DNA from 4 places in the Jeotgalicoccus sp. FSL K6-3177 genome. Region 4 is predicted to be linked to each of the others. Evidence: riboswitches for the same ligand, from Rfam matches in the RefSeq annotation. Region 4 holds a riboswitch; each other region holds the start of a gene.
The links. A riboswitch is a leader RNA that binds a small molecule or an ion and turns the genes downstream of it on or off. The one in region 4 is predicted to bind thiamine pyrophosphate.
Positions count from the first base shown of each region.

Region 1 (7,996 bases), 110 kb from region 4:
AAGTATTGCTGCCAGCAGTATTTTTGTCAGCGGATTTGTCCTGTCTATAAAAGTGCTGTAATTCTTCACCGCGTCAAGCATCGTGTATCCTCTTCTCATGAAGCATTCCGTCTTCAATAATCAAGCGTCTCGACGGATAGCGTGTCTTAATATTTTCATCGTGCGTAATCATGATGATTGCAGTCCCTGATTCAGTCAGTTCTTGAAATATTTCCAGCATTCGAAAGGCGTGTTTCTGATCGAGACCGAATGTCGGCTCATCGAGCAGCAGGATGTTCGGCACACCGCCGAAAGACGTGGCTACACTTAGCCGGCGCTTCTGTCCTGTAGAAATTTCCAATGGATGCAGGTGTGCTGTATTACTAAGCCCCATCTGCTGCAAAATGACTTCGGTCTGTCTCACTGCTTCAGAATATTCAAAGCGGGATTCCATATTGATGAAAACTTCATCAAAAACTTTGTGCGTAATAAACTGGAGTTCCGGATTTTGAAATACCGGATATACTTCTCCGGCAATTTGTTTTGTTTTTGCAACTTTCTTATTCCGGTAGTAAATATTGCCAGCAGAAGGAATCAATTTCATTATCGCAAGAAGCAGACTGGACTTTCCAGTACCGTTTTTTCCTTCGAGCGTAATCCATTCTCCTCCGGCAACAGTTAAGTTATCGATATGCAAAATCTCCATCCCCTGCCGTTCAAGATGGAGGTTTTTTATTTCGAGCAGTACCTCTTCCGCTGGCGGTAACGGATTGAACACTGGAGCTTCCTGCCATGAATCCGGATGCCAAACACCATATTCATTCAAAAGGTGTTTATAATTTTTTAAAACATCGTCCGGAGTACCGTCATGAGTAATCTGAGCCTGATTATTCATCAGAATAACCCGGTCGACTTTGTCCCATATATAATCGACACGATGTTCGACTATAATAACTGTGCGGTTGTGCCAAATGTTTTCAATGACATCCCATAGAGAAGATGCAGACTCGTCATCAAGCATGCTCGTTGGTTCATCGAGAAACAAAGTATCCGGATCTTGCAGCAGGGCTGAAGCGATCGCAAGCTTCTGCTTCATTCCCCCTGATAAATTATTAATATTTAAGTTAAGTGGTATATTAAGTCCCGTCTGACTGAGTGCTTCCAGCATTGCCGTTTCCATATTTTCCTTCGGAATATTTCTATTTTCCAAAATAAAAGCAAGCTCTTCTGCTACTGTAGGCATCGTAAACTGGGAATCAGGATCCTGAAACACATAGGCGTTATTATCAGGAATTTCGATTGATTCGGTTTTCATGGGTGTATGGATTGCCCGCGGGATTAACCCGCCCATGACGTTTAATAACGTGCTTTTACCTGAACCGCTCGGTCCGAGCAGCAGTACTTTCTCGCCGGCTTCAACTTCAATATTTAAATCGGTAAATAATTTTACCGGTGCTTCTGGAAATTTTAAATTTAAGTTCTGTATATTAATTGCCGGCATATTATAATCCTTCATGTGAATTATCGTGTCTTTGTCCTACAAACTTTAATACGCCGGTTTCTTTAAGTGCTTTGTAGAGCAGATGGCCGAGCCAGCCGGCAACAAGCGCGCCGCTGAGTATCCGAAAACTGAACATCAGGACAAGATTCCATGTCTCGAGCATCCCGAGATAACCATAATACCAGTCGAGCGGCAAAGTAGATAAAGCTGCCGCGATGCCGGCCAAGGCTGCCACCATCAGACTCGTACTCTTATATTTAAAGAACATAAAAATAAGTTCGCAGACCAGTCCCTGTATTAAGCCGTACATAATCAGTGAAATATCAAACTGAAGGAGTACAATCGTTTCGCCCGAAGCTGCTGCAAATTCTGCAATCAGAGCAACACCAGGCTTCCTGATAACTAAATAAGCGACAATCGCAGCGATAAACCACATTCCGTATACCAGTTCATTTAAATGCAGACCAAAGGGTTGGAGAATCGTATAAATCCCATCCCATAGAGAATAAATAACAGCGAAAACCAGTGCAATAACGACAGTAATTAAAATATCAGTGAGTGTTAAACCATTTCTTTGTGCCATTTTGAAGCCTCCGTTATAAATTTCAAACAAAAAAACACACCACTAACGGAATGGTGTGCATATAAAAATATGCCACTTCCCTACGCTAGTATAATCTAGATCAGGTGATAAGGGTCAGTCTCAGTCCGATGCGGACACCCCCAGTGGTGGTGAATTTATTATTTGATTATCACTATCATAGTCCACTTGCACGGATTTGTGAAGCTGGAATTATTTAGTTACGGAAATCCCCTGTTTATCGTTTTCATAGAGCGTTACTTTAAGCAGTGTATCTTCCTTTGGCAGATGACTACTAAACTGTTCAAAAATCCAGTACGCAATATTTTCAGCGGTTGTATTCATAGCAGGCAGAGTTTCATTGAGCACGCAATTATCGAGTTTTAAAGCAATGTGCTCTCTATAGATCTGATCAATTAAATGAAAATCTGTGGCAAGGCCCAATTCATTTACCATTGATAATATTTCTAACTGAAATGTGTAGCGATGGTTTTTTAAATCTTTAAAGGCTGTACTGGAAAAAAATATACGGTTATGACAAGTGAATTCGAAATGCTTATTAATAACTATCTGATGATTAAAATATTGAAATTGCTCCGGCGGTTTAACATTTTCTAAAGACATAATTTTACACCTCAATATATAGGTATTTTCTAAATTATACTATACAAAAGATATGAATTTAATTGTGTCAAATTATTGACTGCATGTTCTGATATGGTAACCTTGAGGGAAGTAATTCATAATTTTTAGAATTTTACATCTTTATTTAGAGAGGAGAGACAAAGCGCATCAGCAATTAAAAACAAGGGGGCGTAACATGAAGAATTTTCTAAAACGCTTAGCAGCAGTTATCAGTTTATCATTGCTAATCTTTTCAGCAGGAATTCCCATCGTATCTGCCGAAGCTTTTGATCCGGACTACAGTGAAGATAATGATGTAGCAGCAGCTGATGAAGGGATGGTTGTATCGGCGCACCCGCTTGCTTCTGAAACGGGTTATGATATCCTTGCCCACGGCGGTAACGCCATGGACGCAGCTATTGCTATGCAATATGTATTGACCGTTGCAGAGCCCATGATGTCGGGTATTGGCGGCGGAGGTTTTATGATGGTATATGATGGAGAAACAGGAGAAACATCTGTGATAAACAGCAGGGAACGTGCGCCTGCAGGTGCAGATACGGAAATGTTCCTCGATGAAGACGGGGAAGCATTACCATTTGAAGAACGTGTCAGAAGCGGTAAGTCAGTAGGAGTTCCGGGAACATTGAGGGGCTTGGAGGCAGCCCACGAAACTTGGGGAACAGTTGATATGTCGGATTTGATTGCTCCAGCAATTTCAATTGCCGAGGAAGGTTTTATGATAGATGACTTCCTGGCTGCACAAATTTCTGATAACGCCGAAAAATTACAGGCTACAGCAGCAGCTGAAGTATTTTTTAACGATGCTGAACCCTTAGCAGAAGGCGATGTACTCGTTCAGGAAGATTTGGCGAAAACTTTAAACCTTATCAAAGATAATGGCATCGATTACTTTTATAACAGTGAAATTTCAAAAGCGGCTGCTGACGCAGTTCAGGAATTCGGCGGCTCAATGACACCAGAAGATTTATCGAATTATGAAATTACATTAGATGAACCGATTTGGGGAGAGTTTAACGGCTATGATATTGCTACCATGCCTCCGCCAAGCTCAGGCGGCATATTCATGCTTCAAATGCTTGGAATGCTCGATGGTTTTGATTTATCCCAGTATGATATAAACTCGCCGGAGAAATATCATTTAATGGCAGAAGCAATGCATCTGGCATATGCCGACCGTGCTGAATATGCAGGAGATCCGGAATTTGTGGACGTGCCTGCAGAAGGGCTCCTCCATCCTGATTATATTGCAGAGAGAAGCACACTAATCAGCATGGATAGTGTGAATGAAGAGCCGGAAGCGGGAAATCCGTGGGAGTATCAGACAGGGACAGATGAAGTGAATAATGTTGCACAGCCGAACGATAAAGTTGATGGACAGACGACCCATTTTTCAGTAGCGGATAAATACGGCAATGTCGTTTCATACACTACGACGATTGAGCAGGTATTCGGTTCTGGTATTATGGTGCCTGAATATGGATTCATGCTGAACAACGAACTGACAGATTTTGATGCTGAACCAGGCGGAGCAAATGAAGTACAGCCGAATAAGCGTCCGCTCAGCAGTATGACACCGACTATTGTATTTGATAATGGCAAACCGGTAATGACTGCAGGTTCGCCGGGCGGGCAGACCATTATTACATCAGTTCTGCAGACAATTATCAATGCTTATGAGTACGAGCTCGATGTGCATTCAGCAGTAACAGAACCAAGAATCTTTACTAATGACTTGAAATCTTACAGATTTGAAGAAGGTATTCCTGAAGAAGTTATTAGCCAGCTTAATGAAATGGGACATAATTTTGAAGATGAATCCGAAGCCATAGGAAATGTCAGCAGTATCCAGATTGATCCTGTGACGGGAGAATTTACAGGGGCTACTGATAAAAATAGAAACGGTGCCGCCTACGGCCTGCAATCCCAGCAGTAAAAATAAAAATAGAGCAGCCGAAATCGGCTGCTCTATTTTATTTAATTGAAAAGGTTTATAAAGAACACTATAACGGGAATATTAATAATATCTATTAAGAATGCCCCGACAATCGGTACAATCAGGTAAGCAGTTTTAGAGTCGCCAAATTTAGATGTGATTGCATCCATATTAGCCATAGCTGTAGGCGTTGCCCCCAAGCCGCTGCCGATTAAACCGTTAATCATTACTACAGCGTCATAATTCTTACCAAGCAGTCTGTAAACAACAAACATCGTATACAGAATAATGACGATAACGTGCACGGAAACAATCAGCAGAATCGGCAGTGCTAAGTCTGCGAGCTCCCAAAGTTTGATGCTCATCAGTGCAAATGACAGGAATAAGCCTAAAGAAACTGCACCGATTTTATCATTTACAGTTGTATCAAAATCAAACGGCACCTTGTCTTGTGAAGCGTCTAATAATGTTCTGACAACAATTGCAACGAACATTGCACCGACATAGTCGGGAAGAATTACTCCGGATAAATCCGAGAAGATACCGCCAATGTATGTGCCGAGCGCCATTGTGAATGTAATGATTGCCAAATAAATAAAGAACTGGTCGATAGTCAGTTTGCTTTCCTTTTTAACGTCCTGAACTTCATATTCGCCGGCATCAAAAGCAGGTTCATTGCTCTTGAGATTATGTCTATTAATCATATAACGTGCAACCGGTCCGCCGAAAACTCCGCCGGCAATAAGTCCGAGAGTCGCTGCAGCAATGCCGACAGTAGTGGCTCCCTGCACTCCTAATCCATCGATTGTTTCACCGAATGCTGCAGCACCGCCGTGTCCGCCAATCATAGCAGGAGACGAAGCCATAAGTCCGAGCAGAGGATCGATTCCAAGCAGACTGGCAAGAGAGACTCCTAAAGTATTTTGCAAGACTGATAAAAAACTTGCCGCAAGTAAGTAGATAATAAGTAATTTACCGCCAAGTTTAATTAACTTAAAACTGGCACCCAATCCGACTGTGGTAAAAAATATAATCATAAATAAAGACTGTAAGGACGTATCTATAGTTATCGTCACTAAGTCAGAAGTGTGCATTATTAATGTAAACACTGCGAAAAGCAAACCGCCAACAACAGGTGCCGGTATAGAGTATCTATCTAAAAAGTATATTTTTTTAACTAAGTAAGCACCGATGAGGTAAACCATCACTGCTAAAAATAATGATGTTACTAAATTTAATTCCATATCCCATCCTCCATCATTTAAAAAATACATCAGAAAATCCATTCTAATCTAAAACCCAGAAATAACCAATGATAACTTTTACATATTTAAAGAAATTTAATTATGTTTAATTATTAGATGTTCTTGAAAACTATATTGAAAGGGGTGATATTGTATGCGCAAACGGACGAAACTCCTTATTGGAGCGGGGCTAGCAGCGGGGGTACTGTATGCAACGAAGTCACAGAACAGACAGATGATTTTAGGACAGCTGGAAAATGCAGTTAATAAATGGACGGACGATGATTACATTATTAATCTTGGAAAACCGGATGAATTGCGTGATGCAAACATGGTCGATGAAGGTGCGATGACTAGCGTACTTTATTATTACGAGTTAAGGGATAAAGCGTCAGAAAAATAATGAAAAACAATCACAGTCTTAAGGCTGTGATTGTTTTTCATTATATCGTTATAACGTATTATGTAATGAACGTTACAAAATATCGATATGCGGTACAAATCTGTCCTGTCAAGGGTTATGGCGCTCTTGTCACTGACTAAGCTCTGTACATGCGGAATGATATATATCGATTTAGTAAGTACTGAATCACGGTCGCAAACATTGTCGCACTTATTTTAACAATAATGGCGTTCCATCCAAGCTGTTGAACGAAAATGAAAACAGCAATGGAAACGACTAAAAACCCTGCTGTACCAATAGTTAGAAATGAAAAGTAGCGTCTGAAAAATTTGCTGTGCGCCTTAAAGTTAAAATGATAATTCAATATGAAATTTGTTGTGACACCGGTAAACATGCTAACCAGATTCACGATTTGAATATGAATACCGGTATAAGTGTGCAGCATGATAAACAACAGTAAATCAATGATACCGCCGACTGCTGCAATCATGCAGTATTTAATAAATTCTTTAAACTTGCTCATATAAATTCAACTTTCTACTGGCATTTTACGTTGCATTATATCACAAAAAATGCGTCTCCCCGTTCGGAAGACGCATGCTGTCTATTCAAACATTGATTTAGAGATATTCAATGCTCTCAGCATCGCAGTTTTCTTATAATTATGTCCTTCGCTCTTACTTAAAATATCATCCACAGTTTTCACACCATCAACAATATAGTCGCCTTTATTCAGCATAATACATTCAGCACGGGATCCTGCAACGACATCTGATATTTCGGAACGTGTCGGAATTCCGGTTTTAATCAATGATTCCAGCACCTGAGTAGCCCAGATTACCGGCACATGAGCAGCTTCACAAATCCAAAGCAGCTCTTCTTGTATCTCACTGAGCCGTTCATAACCGATTTCTACTGCCAGATCTCCCCGCGCTACCATGATTCCAAAAGGTCTGACTGCGGCAGCTGCAGCAATAATATTCGGTATCTCCCCGATAGCCTCAGTCGTTTCTATTTTGGCGATAACCGGCATCTGCTGTTTACCGGCCGTCAATTTTTCTCTTAGAGTATCTTCAATATATCTCATATCATCTGCACTTTTGATAAAAGAAAAAGCGAGAATATCTGCGTGTTCCGCTGCAAAATCGAGATCGTTCATATCTTTCTCTGTCAGTACATTTAAATTGATATCAAGGTCCGGAAAGTTAATGCCTTTTTCTGTTTTAATTCTGACACCTTTTGCTTTAGATGTTTTAGTGACCCGGCAGATTAAACCATCATCCTGAACTTCTGTTACTATTGCTTCTACCTGCCCGTCATCAATTTTAATCAGCTGATCAATATCTACATTTTTCAACACCTCGGGAACCGAAGTATTAACCGCTATATTCACTTTGGAAGGCAGTATCATTGCTTCCTGATTAGAGAGAAGAAAGTATTCTCCAGTTTTCAGTTTTGGGTTTCTTTTGGAAGTCAAAAGAGTCTTGATTCGAACTTTCGGACCGCTTATGTCCATTAATATTCTGCATGAGTCTCCGGTCTCATCAGCTGCTGTTCTTATATTTTCAATCATCTGTTTCCAGGTATCCTCATCATCATGTGCACAATTAATCCGTGCAGAATTCATCCCCGACTCAATCAGGGATTTAACCAGTTTATAATCTTTTGCTGCTTCAGGCGGCATCGTTACCATAATTTGCGTGTATCG
Region 1 is NZ_JBBOSK010000001.1:142,429-150,424, forward strand. It holds gene MHH58_RS00660 (energy-coupling factor transporter transmembrane component T family protein) at 1-99, opposite strand, end outside; gene MHH58_RS00665 (ABC transporter ATP-binding protein) at 74-1,495, opposite strand; gene MHH58_RS00670 (ECF transporter S component) at 1,482-2,063, opposite strand; TPP riboswitch at 2,124-2,215, opposite strand; gene MHH58_RS00675 (6-pyruvoyl trahydropterin synthase family protein) at 2,274-2,684, opposite strand; gene ggt (gamma-glutamyltransferase) at 2,881-4,641, shown strand; gene gltS (sodium/glutamate symporter) at 4,683-5,885, opposite strand; gene MHH58_RS00690 (hypothetical protein) at 6,040-6,288, shown strand; gene MHH58_RS00695 (GtrA family protein) at 6,425-6,811, opposite strand; gene MHH58_RS00700 (pyruvate kinase) at 6,893-7,996, opposite strand, start outside.
Region 1: it holds a riboswitch for thiamine pyrophosphate, as region 4 does, so the genes downstream of both, MHH58_RS00670 (ECF transporter S component) here and MHH58_RS00160 (3-oxoacyl-ACP reductase) in region 4, are expected to answer to the same signal.

Region 2 (7,996 bases), 2.0 Mb from region 4:
TATGGCTGAACTGCGTCATATCACACGGATGGAATATATAATTGATACGGATGATGATATTACAGCCTTAAAACACCGGAGTTTTGTTCATGAATTTTCAGAATCACCCGATGGTTATCATTTATTTATCGACAATGAAAAAATCCCGGAGTTTCTGAAATATTTAAAATTATATAACTTGAAAAGTTTAACCACCGCACCGCCGCGGCTGGAAGACATTTTTATGCGCTATTACGAGGATAGCCAATGACTTATTTCAATATGCTGATGAAGAATCTGAGAGTGAAATCAGCGCTTTGGATAATTGCACTGTGCGGTTTATCACTCGCAGTACCGCCGGTGTTCGAAGGGCTGTACAGTACGTCAGCAGAACGGGAAGGTATGAAAATGACAGTGGACAATCCGGCGATGATTGCGCTGATTGGTCCGGTGCCTGGCGGCGAATATACAACAGCTGTGATGTTCGGTCATCAGATGCTGATGTTCATGGCATTGTTTCACGGTCTTTTCAATCTTATAATCGCAAATGGTCTGGCTCGAAAAGCTGAGGACGCGGGATTAACCGAATATATCCTGAGCGCAGGTGTCGGCAGAAAAACTATAGTTACAGCCCAGCTGATGAACGGTGCGGTTATTAATTTGCTGGTCTTTGTTATATTAGCGGGCGGTTTAAGTTTATATAATATTGATGGCCTGTCCTTATACGGAAACTTTTATTATGCACTCGGTCTTGCCTTATTCGGTTTTTTATTTTTCGTTATAACACTGGTATTCGGAAACTTATTCGACAGCGGCGACCTGACCTTCGGCATGTCCCTTGCGCTGCTCCTGGGGTTCTACTTATACCGTGCAGTAACAGACGCTTTAGATACAACTTACTCGGTAATATCACCATATCACTGGCTGTCGCGCATTGAAGTATACGGGAGTAACTCGGGAATATGGCTGCTGCCGTTTGCTGTGATTTTAATCCTGATTGTCCTGAGCTGCGTATTATTTTTAAAGCGTGACATCGGGGACAGTTATATAAAAATAAATAAAGAAAAGAACATAAGAAAAATATCCAGCTATCCTAAACTTGCTTTTCTAAATATGCGGGTAATGATTTTCAGCTGGCTGGCCGGTCTGTTTGCCGCCGGCTTATCTTACGGCTCCATATTCGGAGATTTGGAGAGTCTGATCGGAGATAATGATATGCTCCGGGAGGCACTCGGCGACAATAATCCGGCAGTCTTCTTTATCGGCATGCTGCTGGTGATATCGGCGCTAATATCGGCTGTGCCCGCCCTGATGATTAACGGACGTATCCTCACCGAGGAGAAAAAGGGACGCCTGGAAGTGATGAATGCCGGTACGCTGAACCGGAAAGTATCGCGCGGTACTATTTTTACAACACATTATCTGTACGGTATCGGGACAGGAGTGTTATCTTTTCTCTTGACGATAGCCGGCATGTACCTTGCCAGTATAAATGTTGCGGATTTGAGTGTTTCTCTTAAAGACTTCGGTCTTGCGGCAGTAAATTACTGTGCGGGTATTATATTTATAGCAGGGATATCCGCATTATTTGCGGGAATCTCCAGAAAGCTGCATACTGCAGCATGGATATATATTGCCTATATCTTTTTTGCAAACTACTTTGGCGTGCTGATAAATATCGATGAAGTGTATTTAATGCTCAGCCCGTTTTACTATTTAAGTGATATGCCTTACGAAAGAATGAATATCAGTGCTGTTTTAATTATCGCGAGCCTCGGAATTCTTTTTGCCGCAATCGGAACGGCGGTGTTCAGACGCCGCAATCTGCTTTGACGGCTAAAAGAAATATGGTACGCTTATGTCAATAAAAAGAATAGAACCCGCTGGGGGCGCCGGTACGGCTGAGATAGCGAATGCTTGTCCCTTTTCACCTGATCCAGGTTATGCTGGCGTAGGGAAGTGCAGATGATTACAGACGAAATCTCTTAATCGATCCAACCCGCTTCCCTGGAAGCGGGTTTTTTATTACAGGAGGATATATTTAATGACTTTACCTATTGGTTTAACTGTTGCAGGAACTGATCCGACAGGCGGAGCGGGAATATTTGCGGATCTTAAAGCAATGCACTCGCGGGGTGTTTACGGTATGGCTGCGGTGACTTCACTGACTGCGCAGAATACACTCGGTGTCCAGGGCGTTTACAATGTGCCGGCGGATTTTATCGACAAAGAACTGAACAGCATATTTTCGGACGAAGTGCCGCATGCAATGAAGACTGGAATGGTGGCAGAGGCGGATATGATGACTGTGATTGCCGAATATATCCGGAAGTATAACATTCCGTACGTCATGGATCCGGTAATGATAGCAACGAGCGGAGACCGTCTGATGACGGACACATCGATGGCGACACTGATTGATACGCTGCTCCCGCTGTCACACATAGTAACACCGAATCTTCATGAAGCAGAAGCGATTGCGAATATGACTATCCGGACAGAAGAAGATATTCACCGGGCTCTGAAAATATTTGTTGATGAAATGGGCGCAGCCAGCGTGATTATTAAGGGCGGCCACCTGTCGGGTGATGCAACTGATTATTTATATGACGGGAAAAAAATTTCAACTTTAACAAGAGCGCGTATTGATACGGATCAGACGCACGGTACGGGCTGCACTTTCTCGGCAGTTTTAACAGCCGAGCTTGCAAAAGGCCGTACGGTCGAAGAAGCGTTCAGAACAGGTAAAGCATATATTACCAGTGCAATACAAAATTCTCCCGGTATCGGTAAAGGCAGCGGACCGGTGAATCATTTCAGCTATCAAGGAGACTGATTCAGATGATAGAAGAGTTAAGAAAAAACACACCGCTTGTAGTATGTATTACGAACGACGTCGTGAAGCCTTTTACTGCGAACAGTCTCTTGGCACTCGGAGCATCTCCGATTATGAGCGGTGAAAAAAGCGAAGCACCAGATATTTTAAAGCATGCGGGAGCACTGCTTTTAAATATTGGCACGTGCACGGAAGAAAAAGTGCCGCTGTATGAAGAAATGGCACGCTGTGCTAACGAGTGTAATATTCCAATCGTGCTGGATCCGGTCGGTTACGGCGCATCAGCGTTTCGCAGAAATCTGACAGATAAACTGCTCAGTGAATACAACATTGCACTTGTGAAAGGGAATGCCGGGGAAATACATGCTCTAAGCGGTAAAGAAGCGGTGTCTAAAGGCGTTGACTCAATCATAGAAGGAAATACACTGGATATCGCAAAAGCGGCCCACAGCATGTTAAACGCCCCTGTGCTCGTTACCGGTGAAATAGATGCGTATGTAAACGAAAAACAGACAGTCATAATGCACAACGGGCATAAGTATCAGGAAGTGATTACAGGATCAGGCTGTGTGCTCGGCGCGATAACAGCAGCGTTTTTAGCGGTGGAAGAAAGTACGGAAAGTATCGTTGCTTCCGTCAGCCTGTATAACATAGCAGCTGAAAAAGCGGCAGGAGCCGCCGGCGGCCCGGGAACTTTTGCCGCTCTCCTGATCGATGAAATTTATAACTTTAAAACAGCAGATTTCAGTGTGAAAAGAGTGGATTATTATGAATAAAGACATATTGAGACTGTATCTGATTGCCTCTTCATCCAGTTTTAAAAATCCGCTGAAGGATCTGGAAACTGCTTTTAAAGCAGGGGTAACATGTTTTCAGCTCCGGGAAAAAGGGGCGGATATTAAGACGGGCCAAGAACTTTTAGACTTTGCTCTGGACGTGAAGGCGCTGTGCAGCCGGTATAATACAGCGTTCATTATTAATGATGATGTGCTCTTAGCAGAAGCAGCTGAGGCAGACGGTATTCATATCGGTCAGGATGATATGAATCCGGATATGCTGCCGGAGTACTTTAACGATAAAATTATCGGTCTGTCCGTCGGCAATTTAACAGAACTTAAATCAAGCAGCCTGTCCCGGATAGCGTATCTCGGTATCGGTCCGGTGTTCAGCACTTTATCGAAAGAAGATGCGGGTGAAGCAATCGGCACAGAAGGGTTACGGAAGTTAGTAAACCATACGAAATTACCGACGGCAGCAATAGGCGGGATCACTGAAGAAAACTATAAAAGGTGCCTCGACAGCGGGGTGGACGGAATCTGTGTCATTTCAGCAATAACAGGAGCGGATAATATTGAACAAACCGTGACAGCTTTGTTGCAGTAACTTTGTGAAATATTGACCGTATGCTATGAAATTGGTTTTTATACACCTTTATTTATGGTACAATCTTTTTTATGTGAGATATTACTTAGAGGTGAAGAAATGATTAAAAAGTGGCTATTACCAGCGTCTATGGTACTGGTACTATTCCTTGCCGGGTGTGACTATTCACAGCCTGAGAATAGAGACGGCTTCTTCTATAACACTCTCGTCCAGCCGATGGATACATTACTGCACTGGCTTGGAGATAATCTGGACAATAACTACGGTCTGGCTATTATCGTCATTACGCTGATTGTGAGACTGGCAATTTTCCCATTCATGATGCGTACATATAAGAATCAGATGATGATGAGAGAAAAAATGAAGATTGTCAAACCAGAAATGGAAGCAATTCAGCAGCGCGTTAAAGTTGCGACTACACAAGAAGAAAAAATGGCGGCTCAGCAGGAAATGATGGGGCTTTACAAAAAGCACGATATCAATCCGCTGAATATGGGCTGTCTGCCGATATTTATTCAAATGCCGGTTGTCATGGCTTTATACTTTGCATTAAAATTCCCTTCAGAGGGCGGACTCAATGCCCATCCGGATTTCCTGTGGATGGACTTAACACAGACAGATTACTTCATGGTTGCAATTGCAGGTATTGTATACGCAGTTCAAGCTTGGGTATCAACGCGCTATGTGGCAGAAGAACAGCGTAAGCAAATGCAGCTGTTCATGTATATTTCTCCAATAATGATTATTTGGATTTCAGCAATTTCACCATCAGCTCTCCCATTATACTGGGCAGTCGGCGGTATCTTCCTGATCTTCCAGACTTGGGCAGGTAACACATTCTACCGCAAGAAAGTTAACGAAGAAATGGCACCGATTATTGCTGCGCATGAACGCGAACAGGCTGAAAAAGAAGCGCGCGTTAAAAATGCTAAAGTTAAACCTAAGAAAAAACGTAAAAAATAAATCATCGATAAAGTATGAGAGCGGAACCCGGAAGAAGGTTCTGCTCTTTTTTGTTTTAAGCAGGAAGGATGATAAACATTTACCAAGAAAAACGTAACTTCAAAAGCCGTACGTTAGACTTCTAGGGGAATAGCATCTGCGTGAGACTACAGGCTCACGCGATGCCCCAGAAAAGCTAACGTACGGCTTATTTATGCTGTAAATATTTATATCTCAACCCGAATCACATAAGTATTACAGAATCGGAGATATTAAATTTGCGAGGCCTTCTTTCATCTTAATCCACAGGCCGCGTTTCTCATACTTTTCAGCGGTGAGTATCTCACAGTGTTTAATATCTTCTTCAAATATTTTACGGTGTTTTACCGCTTCTTCATCATCGTACATAAACGCGTTAACTTCAAAGTTTAATATAAAGCTGCGGTTATCGACGTTGGTCGTTCCAACAGAGACCACTTCGTCATCGATAATAAACACCTTCTGGTGCAGAAAGCCCGGCTGGTACATATAAACTTCCGCGCCCATTTTCATGAGCGATGCAACATTTGAATATGTAGCCCAGTAAACGAAGGGATGGTCCGGAAAGCTTGGAATCATTATTTTGACTTTGACCCCTGATAAAATCGCAATGCGTATCGCTTCCATTATTGACTGGTCGGGAATGAAGTAAGGTGACTGAATATGAATCGTATGCTGTGCTCTGTAAATCATTTTCAGGTATCCGTACTTTATCTGCTGGTAATCCTCGTCGGGTCCGCTTGAAGCTATTTGCATTGTCGTCTCGCCGACAGAATCTATTTCAGGGAAGTAATGATCTTCATGTTTCATATTATTGCGTGTATCGTGCGAGTTCCAGTCAAGCATAAAGCGAAGCTGCAGAGATTTCACAGCATTTCCTTCTATGCGGAGGTGGGTGTCCCGCCATGCTCCCATTTTTGGATCGCGTCCGAGGTATTCGTCACCGACGTTGGCACCGCCGATATATCCGATTTTACCGTCAATCACAACAATTTTCCGGTGATTGCGGTTGTTGATGCGGGGGTTAATCAGCGGCAATTTGCTCGGGAAAAATGCCTCGACTAAACCGCCGGCATCCCGTATATCGCTGAAGTTTCTAAGCGATAAAGACCGAGAGCCGATGTCATCGTATAAAATCCGGACAGAAACGCCTTCTTTTTGCTTCTTTAAGAGCGCTCTGTAAAGCTCTTTGCCGATATTATCCAGTTTAAAAATATAATACTGGAAATGGATATGATCTTCCGCGTTTTCTATATCTTTCAGCATCTGCGCGAATTTATTATTCATATCGGTAAAAGTAGTGACATCGTTATTGCTCGTCACAAATGACTGATTGTTGTAAAGGAGCATATGAATCTGCTTTTTATGTTTTTCTGCAACAGCATTTGAAAAGGTTAAACGGTTATGTTTAATTTCCTCCAGCTGCTCACTGACGAGATGTTCGAGCCCCACTTTATCATCTTCGTCCAATTTGAAAAGATCCTGGCGGTAGATGGTGCGCCCGAAGAGCATGTAAAGTATGAAACCTACAATCGGAAGAAAGAATAGTACTAAAATCCATGCCCAGACACTTTGGGCGCTGCGGCGTTCGAGAAAAACAAGCCCGCCGGCTAAGAGGAAGTTGATTATAAACAGGATGACAGTAACAATTGTAATTACCGTCGCATCTGTGATGTAAATATCCAAAAACGGTATTTGCACGAATGTCCACCTTCTTTAGAAAAAAGTTAATAAGTCTGTAATAATTAATATCTGAAAAGTATAGATAATTATAGCATAAACAAGTACAATTAAGTTAGCTATAAAAAGGGAGTGTCAATATGCGCAAAAACGACAAAAGCAAAGTCAAAGAAGTCGTCCAGCTGCTGCATGAACTCGGTGTTAAAGTGACGGTTTCCAAGTCAAGATTTGAAATTATGAATCGCATAGCAAATAAAGATCAGCTCAGACTGAAAGAAAATAATATTTAAAATAAAAACTGCTGAGAGGGTGTTCCCTCTCAGCAGTTTTTATATATTTTTAGCACTTTTACTGAGGTGATGGAAATACATGCTGAGCATAATGCCGACAGCGAGCATATTTGACCACAGACCGCTCCCGCCGTAACTGATAAAGGGAAGCGGCAGTCCGGTAATCGGCAGCAGCTGAATCGTCATGCCGATATTCTGAATAATATGGAAGACGAGCAGTGCAAGGTAGCCGATAATGAAATAGGATGCAAAACTGTCAGTTGCCATGAAGGCCATGCGGATTAAATGCATCACCAGCATAAACAGGACAATGATAACAATGGTCGAGCCGATAAAGCCGAACTCTTCCCCGATGATAGTAAAGATAAAATCGGTGTGGTTCTCAGGAATGTAAATAATACCATCGGCATAGCCTTTGCCTGTAATCCCGCCTGAACCGATTGCGATAAGCGAGTTCGTCAGTTGAAATCCGCTGTCGGACTGGAATGCTTCCGGCGAGAGCCAGGAATAGATACGCTCAAACTGATACGGATGTATGCCCAAATAGCGTTCCAGTAAATCCGGCCGGTACAGGATACCGAGTATAAGCGCCAGGCCGGTTGCTCCGGCCACAGAAAGTGTCGGTATAATCAGCCACCAGCTGATGCCTGAGACCACTACAAGTCCGAGGAAGATGGCAATCATTACGAGTACCGTACCAAGGTCGTTCTGCAGCAGGATAAAGAGCATCGGCAGAATGGAAATTAAAATCAGCTTAAGAAGCAGTCTCAAATCCATGGATAAGGTATTCGTTAACTTATACTTGTTATGTTGGCTGATTACATAAGCCATTGTTAAGATATATATG
Region 2 is NZ_JBBOSK010000001.1:2,026,173-2,034,168, reverse strand. It holds gene MHH58_RS10370 (ABC transporter ATP-binding protein) at 1-250, shown strand, start outside; gene MHH58_RS10365 (ABC transporter permease) at 247-1,812, shown strand; TPP riboswitch at 1,855-1,954, shown strand; gene thiD (bifunctional hydroxymethylpyrimidine kinase/phosphomethylpyrimidine kinase) at 2,024-2,815, shown strand; gene thiM (hydroxyethylthiazole kinase) at 2,821-3,591, shown strand; gene thiE (thiamine phosphate synthase) at 3,584-4,198, shown strand; gene yidC (membrane protein insertase YidC) at 4,298-5,161, shown strand; gene cls (cardiolipin synthase) at 5,396-6,880, opposite strand; gene MHH58_RS10335 (Lmo0850 family protein) at 7,000-7,149, shown strand; gene MHH58_RS10330 (FtsW/RodA/SpoVE family cell cycle protein) at 7,189-7,996, opposite strand, start outside.
Region 2: it holds a riboswitch for thiamine pyrophosphate, as region 4 does, so the genes downstream of both, thiD (bifunctional hydroxymethylpyrimidine kinase/phosphomethylpyrimidine kinase) here and MHH58_RS00160 (3-oxoacyl-ACP reductase) in region 4, are expected to answer to the same signal.

Region 3 (7,996 bases), 2.1 Mb from region 4:
GTAATTTTCATAATTAAACTCATAATAAGTCGCATTCCCCGCGCCAAATCGAGTACAATATTTACTCAGCATTCTTACAATCGTACGCGGACTGACTTTGTAATCGATAAATTCCAATAAGCGTTTTCTCGTTAATTTTTCGTTCGTAAATAATGCAGTATAATCACTTAGCGCGCGAATAACATGAGATTCTTTCGTTTCTCTGGATTTGCATGCAGTACAGAAGAAATGATATGCCCATGTTTCAACCTCAAAACCCCCGCAATTCCCGCAGTACAATCCTTTACGCACTGAATCAAAATTCGCGCTCTTATCAAAAAATGGATTATCAATAATGTGTGAAGACACCGCTTCCGCAATTCGTTCCGCGTACCGGCCGGCATACTCGTTCGAAAATCTCTTTAAATAATCACGCAGCTCGGATCTCATCACCAATCTCTCACGCACATCCTGATTATCAAAATTCAGCCGGAAATCTATATGCGGAAAAACAACCTTCCCCTCTATATCAAAATTCAACCGGTGAATATACTGCAGTTTGAGCAGCTTATTCATAGCGCGTTTCAGCTGCGCCGGGGGATCATCCGGCACCTCAAAGTTTCCGGCATACCATTTTCCTCTCTCCACACGATAAAAACCCGAGTAGTTTTTTATCTCATTCACTGTTATTCCCGCATCGCTCACAATCAGAGCGTCGTACTGCGCTGTACTGTCCTCGATTCTCAAATAAATATCCCGGAAGACAAATACCGAACTGTGGCCCTCTTCATCAAACACTTCGTCATAAATACGTTCTCCCTTATAACCGCGCTCCAGCACCGACAATTTTTTCGCATCTTTTTCTTCCAGACAAAAGCGGGAACTGAGTGCTCTGTAAAATGCCAGTTCTTTACTGATTTTCCGTTCTGATATAATCATTGATTTCCTCCTTAAAAGTCCTCTCATACTATATATAGGGAAAATCAGCGATTTATTTTTATTTCGTACAAGTTATTTTAATTTCCTGGATAGATACAAAGAATTCCCAGAAAAATACAAAAACCACCGGAAAAGGTGGTTGATGGTTCTCTTATCAAATTTCTATAACCTGCAAAGCGTCCCGCATCTCGTGCACAATATCTTTTGTCCGCCATTCACGTTTATAACCGAGACAGGCACAGATGTAATCCGTACCATTTTCTTCAACCTGATGCCTAAAATGAATATGCCCCATAATACTGTAGCGGATATCATATTCTTCATAAAAGCGGTCAAAGTCCGATGTGCCGATGAAGGCGTTATAATAATCGAACAGGCGATTCGGCATCGGCACCCTGAATGCTTTGTGAGTCGCGACATGCGTCATCAGGATAATTTTTTTATCACGGACCGCTTCAAGGTCAGCTTCGGCGCGCTCCGCCATCTCTCTGGACACTTCCGGATCAGTCATTCCCCAGTTAATTTTCACTTTATCCTGCCACGTGCCACCGTAGTATTCCCGCTCGCTTAACCGTTCCAGGGAAAACCGGTCGCTTGCATACGTATAATCATACCAGGCCGGGTTCATCACGAGTGCCCAGCCGTTGCCAAGATCAATCGGCGAACCTTCTTTAAAGTATTTCGTCTCTTTAAAAAATTCATATATTTCCCGGGTGCTTTTCGCATCCCCGCTGAAGTTCCAGAAATCGTGATTACCCGGCACGAAGTAAATCGTCACACCGGTCATCTGTTCGAGCTCCTGCATAAAGCGGTAAGAGCGGACATGATCGTTTGAAATATCGCCGGCAATCAGCAGAATATCGAGCGCCTCTCTCGACACTTCGTTGGCAAGCGTAAGAGAAAAATCCTTCTGTTTCAGCGTTTCACTATTATAACGGTCAATGTGCAAATCTGAAATAACACCAATTTTCATTACTTTTTCGCTCCCGCATCAGTTTATTGATTCAATGCTACCACAACTTTTATCCTGTATAAAAAATTCCGCCTGCCGCTTCTCTATAAAAACAGAATTTATAATTTTTCGATAAAATACGCTAAATCATAAAAATAGTGCCGCCTGAAACGGCAGCACTTCATAATTTTTACTGATCTTCTTCAGTTCCAGCGTCTTCAACTTCATTTTCTTCTTCGTCATCATCCGAATCATCAAGTGCATCTTCTTCGACTTCGTTCTCATCTACTTCCGTTTCATCGACACCCGTGTCGCTGCATGCCGCGAGTGCAAGCACACCAATCAGCGTTGTCACCACTGTCAATTTCTTCATGTAACCAGTCACTCTCCTTAAGTCAGATTAATACTTATATACCCTCGATGTGATAATTTAACACTGTACACGATAAAAAAGTGCCGCCGGCTTTAACCGGCGGCATTTCAAGCATTTTTTAAGCTCCATCGTCTTCTGATTCGGTATCTTCTGTTTCTGTATCTGTTTCAGTCTCTGTACTTTCTGTTTCTGTTCCTTCAGTGCCGGTTTCTTCTGTCTCTGTTCCTTCTTCAGTGTCTCCGCCGCACGCTGCTAATGCAAGCACTCCGACTAACGATCCGATTGTTAAAAGTTTCTTCATTATGGATTTCCAGCTCCTTAAAAGTAAGATAGTATTCAGACTGATTCATGGTGTTAATTCTACAATACCTCAAAGAAAAACTGACTTATACATTATTTACCGACCTTTAACAATTTTGAAAACTTATTAATAATTATAACCGTTTATAAACTCACTTTAATCGGCCATTCTTCCCGGCTTTCGCACATATCCCAAAACATATACTCATAGAGACTGGTCTTCACGACGATTTCTTCCAGCAGGACCAGTTCACGTTCAGGTTTTCCTTCAGCGAGCTTATTAAGGAGAGTCATCGCCGTGCCGTTCAAACTGGTGAAATCTTCACTAGAATATGTTTCAACCCACTGTTTGTACGGATTGTTTTCCTGCTCCGGGTATTTATCCGACAGAGATCTTCCGATGTAATTGTAACTCCAGGCGCAGGCGAGGAGGCATGCAGCAACAGCCGCTGCATCACCCCGCTGAGCGTGGTTCAGCATATAGCTCGTGTAAGCAGTGTTCACTGCGGAAGCTTCGGTCAGAAGAAGCTCCTCTTCTGAAATACCAAACTCTGCCGCGTAATTTCTGTGCAGCTCCATTTCTCCGAAGAGCGTGCCGTGCAGCATTTCAGAAAACATATTCATCGTTTTTAGGTCCGGCGACTTCTCCGCCCCGATTGCCATCAGCCGGGAATACTCAACCAGATACACATAGTCCTGCTTCAGCCAGTGCTGAAATTTCCCGTGCTCGAGCGTCCCGTCCCCTAAACCGGTCACAAACGGATGCTCAAGATATCCGTTCCAAATACTCTCCACGCTGTCCCATAACCTGTCTGTAAACTTCATTGCCATATCTCCTTTGTATTTCGGCCAAAGACGATAAAAACCCGAACCTTATGAGAGGCCCGGGCCAAAAAATATACAGACATCCGCGTATATATCGACACAGACTTCCCTGCGCAGGTCCTAACCTACAGGTTCAAAGGGTCGATATTATCTCTCAGCACATAAGTGCGCCCCCAGCCGTTTATATTTTCTTTACAATTCCACTGTACTACAGTTTAAAAAATATTGCTCAGGGAATTAATAGATTGTATGAATCTTTTAAGGAGGAATTATATATGGCTCACGAACAGAATCAGCAGCTGCTTAAAACTCTGCACGAATGCATGGAAGCGTGCAATCACTGTTTCGACGCATGCTTAAAAGAAGAAGATGTAAAAATGATGGCGGACTGCATTAGAACAGACCGTGAATGTGCGGATATGTGCTCATTTTTAGAACAGGCCGTCACAAGAAACTCACCTTTCGTTAAAGAACTCGCCGGCGTATGTGCCACTATTTGTGAAGCATGCGGCAAGGAATGTCAAAAGCATGACCACGATCACTGTCAGGAATGCGCCAAAGCCTGCTTTGAATGTGCGGAAGCATGCAGGGCTGCGGCGTAAAAGAAAGAAAAAGACATGCAGAAATTTCTGCATGTCTTTTTTTATGTACAGACGGTCCTAAAGGCAAAACTTTCCGCCCGGAAGTTTTTGGGAAATCCCCGTCGAAATCAGGTCATCAGCACGATTGTGTTTCGTGTCCAGCATCCGGATTCTTAAAACGTAATCAGATAAATAAACCGTAAATTGTAATCCATCAAATTATCATATAAGAAAGGGGCCTGATTTCTGCCGAAAACTTTTATATCGTTTTAAGTTCCGCTTCAATTGTTTCCGTACTGTTGAACTTATCAATCAGCATGGATTTACGGTTTACCTTTACTTCAAGCGCCTCAATATATTCGATTACTTCTTTTTCATTAATAATACCCTCTTCAACAATACCGACACCGGCGACAGTTTTAATACGTTCACGATGGTAGCCGAAAGACGTATTGTTCTGCAGATTATTGACGATATCCCTTTCCAGTTTCAGTGATTCCAGCACTTCTGATGCGGTGTATTCCACATCATCAATCGTAAGCACTCCTGTTGTATTTTTATGATGAACGGCAGCCTTCAGCGTAATAATATCGTGTTTCAGCTGTTCAATCTTTTTAAGAGAATCTTTTACATCCGCTGTCTTGCTGTCATTTACAACACTTTCGTTATTTACGGCGACCGGCACGCGGTATTCAGTATCGAATTTCGCATATTCCTTATTAAGCTGATTACGGAGATTGCTGACTGTAAAAATTGCTTCCTGCAAAGTGAGTTCTGTCATAAGTGCCTCCCTGGTTTCTAAAATTTAATTCATATACTTCTTAAATATTTTACCCATTTCATTCAGGAAATATTTGCCTTCCTGATTCGTCGGCCAGTTGTCTGAGAAAATAGAAAATATGAGCTGTTTGCCATTCAGTTGAATCATGCCGAATTCATGCTCGAGCGCTGTCACCGACCCTGTTTTCGAGGCGATAAACTCCGCCTCATGGTCTTCATCGATATTAAAAAATCCGCCGGTTCTGTCGTTAATCTGCTGTTTTTTCATGACATCAAAGAAGTTCTGTCTGATGTCTTCCGGCAGCACATCGTTTTCCTGAATTACGTACTTCATGGACGTAAACATATCAGCGGCTGATGTTGCGTTGCGCTTTCCTTCATTAATACCCGTCGTATCATAGTAATTGCGCGCGAGCGTCGTGTCGTGGAGACCGAGTGCCGTAAACCCTTCGTTAATCCGGTCGATGCCGATATTATCGATGAGCATGTTTGATGCGGTATTATCAGAAATAATAATCGCAAGCACAATCGTATCCCATAAAGTCAGGCGCTTAACGCTCTCGAGCGTGTGAAGCACGCCGCAGCCGCCGACTTTCTTACCCACTGTAAGCGAAATATCTTCGTAATTATGAAAATGCTGCTGCAGATTAATCAGCGCAATCGGTACTTTTATCGTGCTGGCTGAAGGGTACACTGCATGTTCCCTATGTACATATATCTGATTATCAAATTCAATCTTATAAGAAATATCTTTTGTCGGCTGACGTTCAATCAGCGCCTCGATTTCATCTTTAAACATCTGGTCATCCCCTTTGCCCGTGTTTAAATAAAGAATATCACAACTTACTGCCGGTTTGCACTTAGTCTATACGGGGAATAAAGGAATAATTACTAATAACGATGGAGGTCTGGCATTATGGGGCAAATTGAACTGATTGCGAATGAAGAACATTTACATGAAAGATTGAAGCATTATACAAGGACGGGAACATCTGAACATAAACTGACAGTCGTATCGACCCGAGGCTATGGAGATTTTCTGACGGATTATCCAGATGTAAACGAACGGATGACCGGTGCCGAGAGTATCGAAGAACTGCTGGCGCAGCTGGATGGCAGCCAGCGCCTGACGATGACGAATGCAGAACGCGATAACTATACGAACGCTCTGAATAATGGAGAACTTCTTTTATATATTGATGAATCCGGTCTTGAAACACCGCAGGATGAAGAAACGATGGAGCTTCGTGAAGAAAGGCTTGCTGTAAGTAAAGAAAAAGTTCAAACAGGAGAAGTCGTTGTTGAAAAGTATACGGATTCGAAGGTTGAAGAATTTGATGTGCCGGTGAATATGGATAATGTCACTGTAGAACGCCGTCCTGTCGAAGGCGAACCGCTGTTTGAGACCTATAATAATACAGAAGACGGCGATGACGATCTCGGCATCATCAGAATTCCGGTGACGAAAGAACGGATCAGGGTGATTAAGGAACACGTTGTCACAGAAGAAATTGTAATTACAAAAGAAATCGTTGAGAAGATGGAACATGTATCAGGTACAGTGAAACATGATGATATCAGAGTGAGTGAAGTGAAGAATGAAGATGCTAAGGTCAGAGAAGTAAAGAATATAGATATTGATAAATAACCAAAAATCCGGACCTCTTTGAGGACCGGATTTTTCTCTATTTCTTCTTATTATTCTTATTTGTATAGTTGGAAATAATCGGCTTAACATAATTTAATACTTTTTCTCTTTTAACAGGATCTTTCATCGTTTCCTTAATTACTCTAATAATTAAGTTCTTCATATATTGACCTTCAATCTTTCATTTAAATTTTTAACCTTATCACGATTATACATTAACATAAAAGATTGCTTACTCAGGACGCTGATTCTGCACTTTTAAATTCAGTCCGAATACGATGAGTGAGATAATTACAATGATTAACATTACTATGCGATAGACTTCAAATGAAGGTTCTATTCTCATAATCATGAATAATTCAAAGAAAAACCAGCCGCCTGTGACTGTAAGAAAAGCTCCTTTAAAAGCTCTCGCCAGCATCTTATCTCTGACAGCTTTAGTGAGATCAGTGCTTTTAAAAAACTGGACTGCATTCACAATCGCATAAATTAAAACGATCAGGAGCACTGCACTTATAACAATCATGTTGAGCATTCTCCTTTAAAATAAGCCGACAGCGAGAATCGAACTCGCATTGCAGCCTTACCATGGCTGTGTTCTGCCATTAAACTATGTCGGCATATGTTTCCAATACATTTTACTATAGTATAATTCATAGAAAATTTCCAGTCTTTTCGGCATCTTCTTCTCTGCTCTGCTGCGGTATAATGTTTATAACAGAATGGAGGAGCGATATGAAAAAGGCCTTAATCATTATTAACCGAACTGCCGGCATGGGGCAGAAAGCGGAACTTGAAGCAGCACTGGTACGCACTTTAGAATCTCAGAATTTTGATGCTGTAATCAAATACACAGAGGCGGATGATTTTGAACATATCGTTCTTGAACAACGGGAAACCGCTGATCTTTTTATCGCCGCAGGCGGTGACGGAACGCTCAGCGGACTCGTCAGCATTCTCGGCAGAGAGAATATCGATACCCCTGTCGCTGTCATTCCTGCCGGTACAGTCAATGATTTTGCCAGATCAAACGGCCTGCCGCTCAATCCGTTGACAGCAGCAAAAGAACTGAATACATCAGTAACAAAAGCGGTAGATATTATTAAAGTCAATGATACATATGCGCTGTACCTTGCTGCATTCGGAAACTTCATGTCTTCTTTTGCCAAAGTAAGCTCCCCTGTTAAAAATAAAACCGGCCGCGCTGCTTACCTGTGGACGGGACTTAAAACACTGATGAAGCTGAAGCCGTACCGCATCAGTTTAAAAATAAATAAACTGGAAATGGAGATTGAGTCAGTGCTGACACTGGTTTCTAAAAATCCATCTGTCGGCAGCCTCGAAAAGCTGATTCCGGAAGCAAAGCCCGATGACGGGCTGCTGCATATTTTAAATGTGGAGCCGGTGAACACTAAAGAAATTGCACAGCTGCTTTATATGGCCTTTAAAGGACGAATCACGGAGCACCCGAAAGTACTTTATTTAACTGCGGAACAGGTTGAAATACAAGCCCGCGATTTAAAGGAAATGAATATTGACGGGGATATATATGACTACAAAGATACTGTTATATCTGTTGTCAAAGACGGGCTGAAACTTGCCGGCATCAATAAAAATAC
Region 3 is NZ_JBBOSK010000001.1:2,128,509-2,136,504, forward strand. It holds gene MHH58_RS10860 (nuclease-related domain-containing protein) at 1-918, opposite strand, end outside; gene MHH58_RS10865 (metallophosphoesterase) at 1,073-1,891, opposite strand; gene MHH58_RS10870 (hypothetical protein) at 2,061-2,243, opposite strand; gene MHH58_RS10875 (hypothetical protein) at 2,362-2,544, opposite strand; gene tenA (thiaminase II) at 2,688-3,368, opposite strand; TPP riboswitch at 3,458-3,553, opposite strand; gene MHH58_RS10885 (four-helix bundle copper-binding protein) at 3,644-3,970, shown strand; gene MHH58_RS10890 (hypothetical protein) at 4,209-4,730, opposite strand; gene MHH58_RS10895 (serine hydrolase) at 4,755-5,528, opposite strand; gene MHH58_RS10900 (YsnF/AvaK domain-containing protein) at 5,646-6,377, shown strand; gene MHH58_RS10905 (hypothetical protein) at 6,415-6,540, opposite strand; gene MHH58_RS10910 (hypothetical protein) at 6,610-6,903, opposite strand; tRNA gene MHH58_RS10915 (tRNA-Thr) at 6,927-6,997, opposite strand; gene MHH58_RS10920 (diacylglycerol/lipid kinase family protein) at 7,113-7,996, shown strand, end outside.
Region 3: it holds a riboswitch for thiamine pyrophosphate, as region 4 does, so the genes downstream of both, tenA (thiaminase II) here and MHH58_RS00160 (3-oxoacyl-ACP reductase) in region 4, are expected to answer to the same signal.

Region 4 (7,996 bases):
CAGTTGTCACACTTAAAACGACTTGACTTTTCATTTTCTCTGCTATCACAGGAATAATAAAAGTGAAAGGAATAATTGAAAATTGCATTAGGAATAGCATCCATCCCGCTGTGCTGGAATTAAGACCATTCGCATACAAAATATCAGGGAGCCATGTTATCAAAGTATAGAAAATCAATGATTGAATGCCCATAAATATTGTTATCTTCCATGCGAGCGGAGAGCGCCATAAACTGCTTTTCTTCTCTGTGTCCACACTTGCTTGCTGATTACGCTGACTGGTAAGCTGCGGCAGCCAAATCAGTAAAGAAATGACTGCCAGTATACTCCAGACGCCAAGTGCACCCTGCCACCCAAAATTTCCGGTGGAGGCAAGAGGAACACTGATACCTGAGCCGAGGGCTCCGAATAAATTCATAAATATAGCGTACATACCGGTCATAAGACCTATCTTAAGTGGAAAGTTCATTTTAATAATTCCTGGAATTAATACATTCCCGATTGCAATGGCAAGCCCTATGAAAAATGTGCCGGTAAATAAAAATACAATTTCTCCAAAAGAACGGATTACAATACCTATAATAAGTAAAATCAGTGATAAGGTGATAGTCCATTCCATACCGATACGATTGGCTATTTTGGGAGCAAAAGGAGAAATCAGTGCAAAAGCCAGCAAAGGTAATGTCGTAATGGATCCGGCGAGAGCATTGCTTATATCAAGATCATTCCGTATAAAAGGAATAAGTGCTCCTACAGAAGTGAAGGGTCCTCTTAAATTTGTACTGACTAAAATAACACCTATAATTAGCAACCAACTTTTTTTGTATTGATATCAAAAGAACCTGCTGTTCTTTCATTTCCCATGTTGTTAGTCCTCCATCATTTCAACGACATCTTTTCTTAATACTTCCATATAACTGTCAACATATGCTGCAGCTGCATTCTTATCATGGCTCTGAATTGCTTCAAACAACTCAAGATGCAGCTCTTCTTCGTACTTGAAAGGCACATCCATCGCCATCAAATCTTCGACAAAAGTATATATAATCTCTACCATCGGTTCATATAAATCAATTAGCAGCTGATTTTTTGAAGACTGTACAACAGTCTGATGAAAACGGATATCTGAAGCAATAAATCTTTCGCGATTATGATTCTTAACTGCCTTTCGACAATTCTTAATACATTCTTCAAGCGTAAGTAAATCCGTCTCACTTCTATGCTCAGCAGCCAACTGAGCGGCTTGTTTTTCTAAAGCTAAGCGTACATCAAGCGTTTCAAGCAAAGCAGTTTTTTTTATATAGCGTCTCAGTGCTGCATCAAGTGAATTGGCAGAGCGCACTATAGTTCCACTACCTTGTCTGGTTTCAAGTAAACCAGCATGCACTAAGGCACGAATTGCTTCCCGAAGTGTATTTCGACTAACATCAAATCTCTCAACCAGCTCCATTTCAGGAGGAATTTTTCCTCCGACTGTCCAGTATCCAGTTTCAATTAATTCTTCTATTTGAGAAGCAACCTGTTCTACTAACTGTGTTCGGTTTGTTTTACGAATCATATGATCTCCTTTAAAAGTTGTAGGATGATTGGTACATTGGATATATTAACAGTGGTAAAATATGTTGTCAATCCCAGCTTTATCAACTTTATACTAAATAAGATATATTCAAGCTCGTTCTTTGCAATAGCGTTTTTAACCTGCTTGAATCAGCGGATATTATCAATGAAAGGAAAAATATTTAAATGCTGAAAACTTATAATCTGAAAAATAAAAGCCTTTCCGTTTTATAAAAACGGAAAGGCTTTACATCTATTTTGACAATATTAAATATGTCCGTCACTGGTTTATAATGATATCTATTTGAGATAGTTCACACTATATTTTTATACAGGATATTCACTCAATTTCTCAATCATTTCTTGATATAAAGCATTGGCTTCTTCTTTTCGAGAGATGCCATGAACATTCATTCTGCCATCTTTAAATAAGGTCAGCTTATATTTTTTATAAGTCAATAACTTAACAAATGCACTTGCCCTGATAGTTTTACCGGGCAGCTCCTGATTGAAAACCGATTCGTCGAACCTGAGTGTATATACACTTCCGCAATTAGATTGTACAGTGGGCAGCATATTTTTATTCAACTGTTCATATATCCGATTCTTACAGACCACACAGGCTTCATTCTTTAATTCATCTATATTTATCGTTTGAAAGCCGATTTTAAAAGTATCTACAGTAATGAGCTGCTTGGAAAAACCTTTTCCTGATAAATAACGAATGACTTCAGAAACTTCCATACTGGCAATGAGGGAAATTACAGGAGGAAGCACACCGTTGATTGCACAGCTTTCCCCCGTCGATGGCAGAGTCTCCATCAAGCACTTTAAACAAGGTCCTTTAAAATCAATACCGTACACACTTCCCTTACTGCCTACAGCGGCACCATATACCCAGGGGATATCAAGCTTATGACAGGCTTCATTAATCAGAAATCGAATTTCAAAATGATCCATACTGTCAATTACAATATCCGGCTGATACTTTCTTAAGATTGCGGAGATGTTACTGGAATTTATTTCTGTATTGATCGGTACAATCTCAACATTACGGTTTATCTGACACAATTTTTCTTTGGCAGCATTAACTTTCAGCGTCATATCTTCTGCATCTTTTTCAGTATATAAAGCCTGACGATGCAGGTTGGTCATTTCAACAATATCCATATCGATAATGATGAGTTTACCTGCACCCATACGCACAAGCATTTCAGAAACGTGAGTTCCAAGTGCACCGGCGCCCATCACCATCAGTGTGGCTGACATCAGATTTTTTTGACTATTCTCTCCAAAGTCATTAAATTTCATTTGCCTGTCGTATCTTTCCATTAAAGAAACTCCAGTCCTTCAGAAGGACTGGAGGCCTGTGCTGAATACCTAACCGGAATACGTCCTGCATCATAACCCAGTACCCCTGCATCAATTGAAAGCTTCATCGCCTCTGCCATTTTAACCGGGTCTTTGGCATTCGATACAGCGGTGTTTAATAATACCGCATCTGCGCCCAGCTCCATAGCATAGCACGCATCTTTTGGTGAACCGATTCCTGCATCCACAATAACAGGGATGCTGGATTGTTCTACAATATATCTTAAATTTAATGGATTATTAATACCGCGTCCCGTACCTATAGGAGAAGCGAGCGGCATAATCGCATGAACACCGAGTCTTTCGAGTCTTTTTGCAAGCACGACATCGTTTGAAATATATGGACAGACTGTATAACCTTTGTCCAGCAGTATTTGACACGCTTCGTATGTCGCAATTGGGTCAGGCAGTAATGTCTTATCATCGCCAATAATCTCAACTTTAATCATGTCACAGACACCCGCATGTCTTGCGATTTCTGCGATGCGTACAGTTTCTTCCACTGTTTTCGCCCCTGCTGTATTCGGAAATGTCGTGTATTTTCTTAAATCAATATTTGCCAGCGGGTTGGGCAGGTCTTTATCAAATAAGTTCATACGTCTGACAGCGAAAGTCAGCACTTCTGTACCTGACGCTTCAATTGCTGCGGCCTGTATTTTCTCATCTGAGAACTTTCCAGTACCTAAAAATAGTCTTGAGTTAAATTTTAAATCCCCAATTTCTAACATATTATCCGCCTCCTACAAATTCTAATAATTCAAGTCGATCATTATTTTTCACTGCTTGTTGTTTAAATACACTTTTTTTAATCAATTCCCCATTGTGTTCCACTACAATACGATTATCATCTACATCCAGGTGGTCCAGCAGGGTAGCTATGGTAATATCCTTTTCAAAATAATGGAGTTCTCCGTTAACGGTGCACTGCATATTGTTTCATCCTTTCAAGTGAGAGGTTTTTAAGTACTGTGACAGCTGGGAAATGTATTAACCACTTTATAATGACTAAGCAATAGAGCATTTGCTTACATCAAATTTAATATTTGCCATTCTTCTTTTAATCTGGTGATTTGATTGGGTGATGCATCCATAAATGCAGAAATTGCCGAGATACCACTGAAACCTGCCGGTAACTGATTGATAGTTGTTGAATTGATACCTCCAAGTGCAACGACAGGAATATCATAAGACAGTGCATCACGTACTTCTTGATGTGTACGCGGCGGCAAAGATTTCTTTGAACTCGATTCAAATATATGGCCGTATAATACAAAGTCGAGATGATTGTCCTGTGCTTTCTTGACAGATTCAGGTGAATGAGCAGACATGCTGACTGAAATATCCGGATGTTCTTTTTTATACGTTAATGCAGTTGGATCGTTTTCTCTAAAGTGGATAGCAGTTAAACGAAAAGATTCCAGCAATTTAGTCGAAGTATGAATGATGATTTTTTCTTTGGGAAAACCTGAATGAATAAGCTGACAAAGGAACGATGATAACTCGTTGTCGGACATGGGTGTACGAAGTAAAAGATAATCGATACAGGATGAAATCGTATTGAAATGAATAATATCCTTGGAAATTAATATCTTAAAATGTGTAATTGCAATAAGCATTATGTCACCCCTTAACATAAAAAAAAAGCGCTGTTTTTCTATATAGAAAAACAGCGCAAGTATGCATCAAAACATATTACTTTCGCCACTTTCCTACGCCAGTATGAACTGTATCAGGTTCCCGGAATCCCAAAGTCTACACTTTAATCTCAGCCTTTTTTAAAGACACTTCCAGTGGTCTTAACTATTTAATTTTTCCAATCAATAACCTCAAGTTACTCTAAAAAGTTAAATATTGCAAATAAAATTAGATTTTAATTATGCTGATAACTACCTTTTAACATTCACTCAATCATATAAAAACTAGAAAGCAGTACAGTTACAGAATTGAATTTGAATTGCGTTTGTTCCAATTTAAATAATTTGTGGTTTACTTGACGTATCTTTGTAAAGTACTACAATGATGTTAAATAGAATAGATTCGCACTAGGGGTGTTTATATAAACTGAGATGAGGGAAACCTCAGACCCTTTGAACCTGATCCAGTTAAAACTGGCGTAGGAAAGTGTTACATCGATACAGTTGTATATCTATGTCTTTGCGGGCATATAATTTACTCTCGATACGTAACTTTCCTATGAAGGTTGCGTATTTTTTTATTTTAAAAAATTATAGGAGTGATTTATTTGACAAGAACAGTTTTAGTAACGGGAAGCGGAAGAGGACTTGGCAGCTATATCGTAAAAGCACTGAGTGAAAAAGGCTTTAATGTCATAATTAACTACAACAAAAGTAAGGAAGAAGCAGAGAAGTTACAAAAAGAAATTGGCGCACAAGCGATTGCGATTCAAGCGGACATTACAGACCGTGAAGCAGTTGAACAATTAGTAAAAAAAGGAACTGAACATTTCGGCCAGATTGATGTTGTTGTAAACAATGCACTCGTTAATTTTAAATTTGATCCAACCGCTCAAAAAGCATTTAAAGATTTAACTTACAAGGATTATGAACAACAGTTAGACGGGACACTAAAAGCTGCATTTAACGTATCACAAAGTGTAATGCCACAGTTTTTAGAACGTAAAGACGGTGCAATAATTAGTATTGGAACGAATCTATATCAAAATCCTGTAGTACCATATCACGAGTACACCACTGCAAAAGCTGCTTTAATTGGGTTCACCAGAAACGTTGCAGCAGAACTTGGACAGTATGGTATCCGAGCAAATGTTGTTTCTGGCGGTTTGCTGAAAACAACAGACGCAAGTGCAGTCACAACACCAGAAGTATTCGATTTAATCGCACAGTCCACACCATTGAGAAAAGTAACAACACCACAAGACGTTGCTAATATGGTTGTTTATCTTTGTTCTGAGGCAGCAGATGGTATTACAGGACAAAACATCACGGTAGACGGCGGACTTACTATGAACTAGGCGGTATATATTATGAATAATTCTAAACAGTTAAATATAGGAATTTTAATGTATGGTGTGGGTCATCATCAGGCAGCATGGTTAGAAGATGATTCGAGTGTCAATGAATTCACGACAATTGAATATTATGAAAATCTGGCAAAAATTGCAGAACGCGGGAAATTTGATGCCGTATTTTTCGCAGATTCACAAGCCTTCCCCGCAGATAGTCCAACAGAATTGCCAACGAGTTATTTTGACCCAATTGTTGCATTAACTGCTATGAGTAAAGTCACAGATAACGTTGGACTTGTTTCAACTATTTCAGGTACATTTAACAACCCATTTACCACAGCAAGACAGTTACTCACACTGCAGCACATAACAAAAGGACGCATGGGATGGAATCTAGTGACATCAATGACCGACCGCGAAGCACAAAACCACAGTATACCTGAATTGCCTGAGAGAGCCGTTCGTTATAAGAAAGCGGATGAATTTGCTGAAGTCATGAATAAATTATTTGATTCGTGGTCAATTGAAAGCTACAAGCCAGATAAAGAAAATAACACAATTACTAAAAATAAAAATATTCAGCCATTCAATCACAATGGTGAAAACTTCCAAGTTAAAGGTCCGCTAACTTTACCTTTAAGAAAAGAGGGTAAGCCAGTGGCTATGCAAGCCGGGGCTTCAAAAGAAGGTGTTGCACTTGCTGCGAAATATGCTGATGCTGTCTATTCAGTTTCTTGGAACTTAAGACAAGCAAATATTTATCGTGAAAAATTAAATCAAGCCATAAAAGAAAGCCCTCGTCCAGACAACTATATCAAAGTATTTCCAGGACTAGTGACTTACGTGGGTAAAACAATAGAAGAAGCGCAAGAAAAGAAAGCAAAATTAGACAACCTACTTCCAATTGATACTGCACTTAATCAGCTCGAATTCTTTATTCAGCAAGATACAAAATCATGGAAACTTGACGAAAAAGTACCAAAATTGCCGCCAGTCGAAGAATTCAAAGGACCTGTTGGACGTTATCAAACTGTTTTAGAAATTATAGAAGACAGAAATCCCACAGTCAGAGAACTACTCGGTTATCTCAACGCTGGAGGTGGACATTTAACACTCATTGGCACACCTGAAGAAATTGTCGATGAATTAGAAAGATGGATGAATGAAGGTGCCGCAGATGGATTTAACTTGATGCCTCCAACACTCCCAGGAAGTCTTGAAGACTTTGTCGACTTAGTCATTCCGGAAATGCAAAAACGCGGCATTTTTAGAAGAGATTATAACGGTGAAACGTTTAGAGAAATGCTGGAACTCGATAAGTATTAAGCTGAATGATTCATAGGCACACCTCAATTTTACGTTGTGTTTTTATATTGAGGCTGGGACATAAATATCTCCAGAAAAAATAATAACTTTTGAGAACTTATGTCCCCGAGCCCCAAGTGCGAAGGTTATAAGGGCTGAATTGCTTATTAATATCCCGGTAAGCGAGGATAAAGTCAAAACTCACAAAAAAACATTAACAGCTGAGACTCAAGTTTTCGCTTATATAAATCATTTTGCGGCAGACAGAGAAAATTTAATTATTCATTCCAATGTCAAAAAAGAAATCAGGGTTCAGAAAGTGAATAATTATATAATAGTATATTTGTTAATAGGTATAGCTTTCGGCCTTTTAGAAGTTTATTTTGTTAAAAACAAACAGATGAATAAATGGATTTACCAAGCATTATTTTGATAGCTTCTACAGCTCTATCTATACCATTTAGTGTCACTCACTTTTGGTGCTAGTTTAATCCTATTTCAAGTTGTAGTACTTATGGGATTATATATAGAGGGTTTGATAAATAAAAATAGAGAAAGTGATAAGATGAAATTTAAAGACTTATAATTCGAGAAATTTCATTGTATCTTGATACTTAACTCACCGTTCTAACAATTTAGGGCGGTGAGTTTATAACAAGTTTTCTTGTCATAATCAAATCTAGTTCCTGGATCACTTATGATACACTTCCAGTTATCCTCCAAACTAGTGAATTAAAAAATTATACAGGTTGAATTAATATAAAGTAAGTTTGTCTA
Region 4 is NZ_JBBOSK010000001.1:33,925-41,920, reverse strand. It holds gene MHH58_RS00190 (CynX/NimT family MFS transporter) at 1-811, opposite strand, end outside; gene MHH58_RS00185 (FadR/GntR family transcriptional regulator) at 869-1,558, opposite strand; gene MHH58_RS00180 (HesA/MoeB/ThiF family protein) at 1,885-2,889, opposite strand; gene MHH58_RS00175 (thiazole synthase) at 2,889-3,656, opposite strand; gene thiS (sulfur carrier protein ThiS) at 3,658-3,858, opposite strand; gene MHH58_RS00165 (thiamine phosphate synthase) at 3,954-4,544, opposite strand; TPP riboswitch at 4,618-4,727, opposite strand; TPP riboswitch at 4,963-5,065, shown strand; gene MHH58_RS00160 (3-oxoacyl-ACP reductase) at 5,171-5,920, shown strand; gene MHH58_RS00155 (NtaA/DmoA family FMN-dependent monooxygenase) at 5,933-7,240, shown strand; gene MHH58_RS00150 (hypothetical protein) at 7,380-7,652, shown strand.